2 regions of the Bradyrhizobium sp. AUGA SZCCT0169 genome follow, and region 2 is predicted to be linked to the other one. Evidence: riboswitches for the same ligand, from Rfam matches in the RefSeq annotation. Region 2 holds a riboswitch; the other holds the start of a gene.
What was found. Region 2 has a riboswitch for cobalamin ahead of metE (5-methyltetrahydropteroyltriglutamate--homocysteine S-methyltransferase). Riboswitches for the same ligand answer to the same signal wherever they lie in the genome.
Positions count from the first base shown of each region.

Region 1: it holds a riboswitch for cobalamin, as region 2 does, so the genes downstream of both, JQ609_RS16195 (TonB-dependent receptor) here and metE (5-methyltetrahydropteroyltriglutamate--homocysteine S-methyltransferase) in region 2, are expected to answer to the same signal.

Region 1 is NZ_JAFCMC010000012.1:89,200-92,605, reverse strand. It holds gene JQ609_RS16205 (ABC transporter ATP-binding protein) at 1-13, opposite strand, end outside; gene JQ609_RS16200 (iron ABC transporter permease) at 10-1,053, opposite strand; cobalamin riboswitch at 1,188-1,388, shown strand; gene JQ609_RS16195 (TonB-dependent receptor) at 1,502-3,406, shown strand, end outside.
Region 2 is NZ_JAFCMC010000022.1:92,471-95,876, forward strand. It holds gene JQ609_RS23105 (ribonucleoside-diphosphate reductase subunit alpha) at 1-812, opposite strand, end outside; cobalamin riboswitch at 927-1,146, opposite strand; cobalamin riboswitch at 1,269-1,470, shown strand; gene metE (5-methyltetrahydropteroyltriglutamate--homocysteine S-methyltransferase) at 1,576-3,406, shown strand, end outside.

The DNA.
Region 1 (3,406 bases), on a different contig from region 2:
CGGCTTCGCTCATGCGACACCTCCCCCGAGCGCGCGGCGTTCGCGCGCGATCAGATAGAGGAAGAACGGCACGCCGATGATCGAGGTCAGCACGCCGACCTTGATGTCGCTGGTCGAGGGAATGATCCGCACCGCGATGTCGGCGGCGAGCAGCAGCGCCGAGCCTGCCAGCGCACTCGGCACCAAGAGCCGTGCCGGATCATGCCCGATCAGGGGCCGCATCAGGTGCGGCGCGACGAGGCCGATGAAGCCGATGGTGCCGGTGACCGCTACCGCGCCGCCGACCCCGAGCGCCACGCCCGTGATCACGATCAGCCGCAGACGCCCGACATCGACGCCGAGGCTCTGCGCGGTTTCCTCACCGAGGCTGAGCGCGCGAAAGGAATGGCGCTGGCTGAACAGGATAATGCCGCCGGCAATGATGAACGGCAGCGCCAGCATGACGTGCTGAAAACTGCGATCCTCCAGCGATCCGAGCAGCCAGAACGCGATCTCCAGCACCACGAAGGGGTTGCTGGAGAGGTTCATCACCAGCGCGGTAGCGGCGCCTGCGAGACTCGAAATCGCAAGACCCGCCAGGATCAGGATCAGCAACCCGGCATTGCGGCCGGCGATCGTCAGCAGCACGAACACCGAACCGAACGCCGCCATGATCGCCACGACCGGCAGCGCATAGGAGCGCACATCGGCCCACCCCAGCGCGATCACCAGCACCGCGCCGAAGGCAGCCGATTGCGGCGCGCCGAACAGCGAAGGCGAGGCCAGCGGATTGCGCAGCAGGCCCTGCAGCGACGCGCCCGACATTCCCAGAATGGCGCCGATCGCCAGCGCCAGAATGGTCCGCGGCAGGCGGATTTCCCGCACGATCACCTGCGCCACGTCGCTGCCGCCGCCGAGGAGGGCTTCGATCACCGCCAGCGGCGACAGCCGCACCGGCCCGATACCGAGCGAGATCAGCACCAGCAGCGCGACAAGGCCGGCGAGCGCAGCCGTCACGCCAATCCGGCGCCGCGCGGCCTCCTCGTTTGCAGCAGTGATGGTCTCAACACTCATCGATCGTCCCCGAACGGTCAGCCCGTACCGCACAACGCGTTCGAACGGTACTGCTCATGCGACATAAAAGACGCACTCGTCCAGTGAGGATCGCAGGCGAGGCCTGATGGGATTGACTCTATCTTTGACAAACTCCTACCATAATTTTCGACGGTTCCCGTTTTGGGGATCAAAAGGGAATGCGGTGCGGGGACAGTCCCCCAATTCCGCGGCTGCCCCCGCAACTGTAAGCGGTGAATCTTTCGTCCTACGCCACTGGGATTCTCGGTCCTGGGAAGGCGACGAAAGGTAACGACCCGCAAGCCAGGAGACCTGCCGTCAGCCGTGGTCACACGCGAAGATGTCGGTCGGGGAGTACAGGCATTAGTTTCACCAGAGCTGTTTGCAGCACGATGGTGGGACTTGGTTCGCTGTGACGTGCCACTGACGTCATACCGAGGCCTGAACCATGTCTTCCACCACCACTGCCGCCAAGCGGTGCCGCCGTCTTTTGCTGGCGTCCAGCTTTCTGGCGCCGATCATGGCGATCACCCATTCCGGCGCGCAGGCCCAGCAGACCGCCACAGCCGATCAACTGCCGGCGATCGAGGTCAACCCGCCCGGCGACCAGAACCGGACCCGCGCCAAGCCCGCTTCCGATCAGGGCTCGGGCACGCGCCGCGTCGTCGCGCCGAACCCGACGCCGTCAAGCAATCGAAACCCTACGCCGGGGACGGGCTCCAACGTCGCGTCGCAAGGCGATGGCCAGGGCGGCGGCGGAGCGCCCGTCCGGCAATTCGCCGGTATCGTCGGCACATCGGCGACCGTCATCACGGCTGAAGAAATCGCGCATTCACCCGCGCAGACCTTGCAGGAAATCATCGCGCAAACACCGGGCGTGCAACTGACCAGCCTGTTTGGCGGCGTCAACGGCGCGAAGACCAGCGTCGATCTGCGCGGATTCGGTGCGTTTGCGACCTCCAATACCCTGGTGCTGATCAACGGCCGAAGGCTCAACGACATCGACATGGCCGGCGTCGATTTTTCGACCATTCCGCGCGATTCGATCGAGCGCATCGAAATCACCCGCGGCAACAGCGGCGCGGTGCTGTACGGCGATAATGCCGTCGGCGGCGTCATCAACATCGTGCTTAAAAACGGCGTCGGCGGCCCGCCGGTCGCGATCCGCGGCGAAGCCGGCGTCGGGTCCTTCAATCAGCGCATGGCCTCGGTCTCGGCCGCGACCAATTTCGGTCCGTGGTCGACGTCGTTCTATGGCAACGCCATCAAGTCCGACGGCTACCGCGTCAACAACGCGCTCGATCAGCGCAACGGAGTCGGCAACCTCAACTACTCCACGCCCGGCCTCACCGCCTTCGTAACCGTGACCGGCGACGATCAGAAGCTCGGCTTACCCGGCGGCCGGCTGGTCGATCCATCCATTGGTCTCAACGAGCTCGTCACCAACCGCCGCGGCACCAGCACGCCGCTCGATTACGGCAACCAGCAGGGCGCCAGCGCCACCGCCGGCTTCACCAAGACCCTGTGGAACGGCGTCGATCTCATCATCGATGGCGGTGTGCGGGACAAGAAACAGCAGGCCGCGTTCTTCAATCCCTTCGCCAACAGTTACGTCGACAGCCATCTGCAGACATGGTCCCTGACGCCTCGATTGAGCGTCAAGAACGTAATGTTCGGGCTACCCTCGTCGATCCTGACGGGCATCGATTATTACGATGCGACGTTCCACCAGGAGCGGCAGGAATTTCAGGGCACACCGCCGATCCATACTTACGATCTGTCGCAGAGAACGATTGCCGGCTATTGGCAGCAAACCCTTGGGCTGTTGCCGACAACGGACTTCTCGTACGGCGCGCGAATCCAGAACACCAGTCTGAGTGCGCGGGACCGTCTTGACGATCCGCCGAATTGCGCCCTGTTTTTTACCTGCGGCGCCCAGAACCTTCCGCTGGATAGCAGCGAAGTCCAGCACGCGCTGCATGTCGGCCTCGAACATCGCTTCAACAATATCGTCTCGGTATTCGGCCGGGCCGCCCGCGCGTTCCGCACGCCGAATGTCGACGAGAGATTGTCCTCCGGACCTTCCTTCGATCCTGTCTTCTTCACCCCAATTCCCGGCACCTTCCAGTTGAAAACCCAGACCTCGCACGACGTCGAGGGCGGCTTCCGCATCAAGTCGGGCGGGTTCCAGATGCAATCGAGCATCTACAACATGGACCTCGAAAACGAGATCCATTTCAACCCGGCACTGTTCTTTAACGTCAACCTCGATCCGACCCGCCGTTACGGCTCGGAAACCAGCGCCTCGCTTCGTGTCAGCGACAGCGTGCTGCTGCGCGGCGGCGTCGCCTAC
Region 2 (3,406 bases):
TTGATGCCGGCCTTGATATAGGCCGGGAAATATTCGCCGTAGCGCGTGGCCATGTCGGCCTGCGAGGCGTTGGTCGGCACCCCCTGCACGTAGGACAGCACTTCGGTGCGCAGCTTGTCGAGCAGCAGCCGCGCGCTCACGTACGCGTAGTTGGGCTCCTGCTCCACCAATGTCCGCGCGGCCATCACGGAAGCGAGCGCCAGTTCGTCCTGGCTGATGCCGTCGTAGATATTGCGCTGGGTTTCCGCGATGACAGGCACGGCGTCGACGCCATCAAGACCGGCGCAGGCCTCGGCCACGATCAGCGCGAGCCGCGCGGTATCGAGCGGCGCTTTGGTGCCGTTCGCCAGCGTCACATGCAGCACGGGTCCTGCCGCAGACGTTGCCGATTTGGCGGCCTCCTGCTCGGCGCGCTGCCTGGTGCGCTCGTCGCGGTACAGCACATAGGCGCGCGCCACCTTGTGGTGCTCGCTGCGCATCAGCGCCAGTTCGACCTGGTCCTGCACGTCTTCGATGTGAAAGGTGCGGCCTTCGCTCATCCGGCGCGACAGCGCGCCGACGACCTCAGCGGTCAACTGTTCCACCACCTCGTGCACCCGGCGCGAGGCCGCCGCGGTGTGGCCCTCGACGGCGAGGAACGCCTTGGTCATCGCGACCGAAATCTTGCTGGCATCGAATTTCGAAACCGTGCCGTTGCGGCGGATCACCTGCATCGGAAGTTCGGCGTCCGGCGCGGCAAGCGTTTCGGGACGCAACTGGAACAAGGCAGCGGTTTTGGCTTCGAGAGAAATGAGACCGGAAGATTCGGACATCGGCAGACCCCGTGGTGTTGTTGAGGCCGGATGTCTTTGGGGACGCTGCATCGAATGCGCGGCGGCAAACGCCGGCATGGATCTGCAAGCGACCGCCGGACACCCCGCCCGTGGACGTTTTTTCGGTGTCGCGGCAGGTCTCCTGGCTCGCAGGTCGTCGTTATTCCCTGTCTTCCCAATGCGAAATCCGCATCAGTGACGTAAAGGCGGGAACAACTCACTGCTTACAGTTGCGGGGGCAGCGCCGGAATTTCGCGCCCTTTGGCGCGATCACCGACTTCCCTCTTAGCCACCATGACTTGCGTCGTGATAGACCGTGACAACTACATCTGGTGCGATTTGGGCAATCGTGTCAATGGTGCGCTAGCCGAGCCTGCGAAAATTCTGGTTCACCCTGTTGAAGCTGTGAACAACCGCAACAACCGGCGATCGAGTTGACGGGCGCGCCGAGTTGCCAGTAAGTGGACGCGTCGTGGTTCTTCGGGATGGTTTTCCCGAAGCTAAGAGGGAAGCCGGTGTGAAGCCGGAGCTGCCCCCGCAACTGTAAGCGGCGAGCCGCTGTCCAACAAAGTCACTGAGACCTGCAAAGGTTTTGGGAAGACCGGACAGCAGCATTGACCCGCGAGCCAGGAGACCTGCCTCGACAACATAAACGTGCTCGGGCGGGGTGTCCCGGTGGTGCGGTTGCGATTCCGCGCGCCTCCTGACGCCTGAATCCAGACGTGTCACTTCGGCCTTTGCCCCCAACTTTGGGGTTAAGCCAATGACTACTTCTACAGAGAAGTCTTCCACAGCGACTTCTTCTACAAATTCTACCTCCTCACTTCCCGTCGCTTCGCTCGGCACGCCGCGCATCGGTCCGCGCCGCGAGCTGAAATTCGCGCTGGAGAGCTTCTGGTCGGGTACGACCGACGAGAAAGCCCTGATCGAGACCGGCATCGGGCTGCGCGCCGCCAACTGGGCGCGCCAGAAGAAGCTTGGTGTCAGCATCATCCCGTCCAACGACTTCTCGTTCTACGACCAGGTGCTCGACACCTGCGTGATGGTCGGCGCCATTCCGAAAAGCTACGGCTGGAACGGCGGCACGGTTCCACTCGCCACCTACTTCGCGATGGCGCGCGGCGCCAAAGGCGCGGCGCAGGATGCGGATTGCGGCCACGCCCACCACGACGCGGCCCACGGCCTGCCGGCGCTGGAGATGACAAAATGGTTCGACACCAATTACCACTACATGGTGCCGGAACTGGAGAAGGATCAGCAATTCATCCTCGCCTCGCGCAAGTCGATCGAGGAATATCTCGAAGCCAAAGCGTTCGGCTACCAGACCCGCCCGGTGCTGGTCGGCCCGGTGACGTTCCTCAAACTCGCCAAGTGCAAGGATGCGGGGTTCAACACGCTGTCGCTGCTAGACCGGTTGCTGCCGGTCTACATCGAGGTGCTGAGCGAACTTGCCAAGGCCGGCGCGGAATGGGTGCAGATCGACGAGCCGTGTCTGGTCCTCGACCTCGACGTCATCGCGCAGCAGGCGCTGCATTATGCCTATGCGGAAATCGCCAAGGCGGCGCCTGAGCTGAAGATCATGCTGGCCACGTACTTTGGCGGGCTCGGCGCCAACCGCGACACCGCGATCGCCCTGCCCGTCGCCGGCCTGCATCTCGACCTCGTGCGCGCGCCCGAGCAACTCGACGATCTCGCCGGTCTTCCAAAGGACCGCGTGCTGTCGCTCGGCATCATCGATGGCCGCAATATCTGGCGCGCCGATCTGAGCCGGCTGCTCGACCAGCTGGAACCTGTGGTCAACAGGCTCGGCGGCGACCGCGTGCAGCTCGCGCCATCATGCTCGCTGCTGCACGTCCCGATCGACCTTGCGCTGGAAACCAGCCTCGATCCCGACGTGAAGAGCTGGCTGGCGTTTTCGGTGCAGAAGATCGAGGAACTGGCGGCGCTCGGAACGGCATTGGCGCGCGGCCGCGTCCACGCCGACGCCATCCTGAAGGCCTCCGATGAAGCCGCCGCCGCGCGCAAGGCTTCGCCGCGGATCCACGATGCCAAGGTGGCGGCGCGTGCCGCCGGCATCGATAGCGCGATGCGCCGCCGCATCAGCGCGTTTACCGATCGCGCCGGCGTGCAGCACAGCCGCTTCAACCTGCCGGCCTTCCCGACCACGACCATCGGCTCGTTCCCGCAGACCGCGGATGTCCGAAACGCCCGCGCCGCGCATGCCAAGGGCGCGCTGACCGACGACGCCTATAAACTCTATCTGCAGAACCAGACCGCGCGCGCGGTGCGCTGGCAGGAGAATATCGGGCTCGACGTGCTGGTTCATGGCGAGTTCGAGCGCAATGACATGGTGCAGTATTTCGGCGAGCAGCTCGCAGGCTTCGCCTTCACCGCGCATGGCTGGGTGCAATCCTATGGCTCGCGCTACGTCCGCCCGCCGGTGCTGTTTGGCGACGTGTCCCGCCCGAAACCGATGACGGTCGAATGGTGGCAATATGCGCAGTCGCTGACCAAGCGGCCGATGAAGGCGATGCTGACGGGGCCGGTGACGATTCTGAACTGGTCGTTCGTCCGCGACGACATCCCGCGTAGCG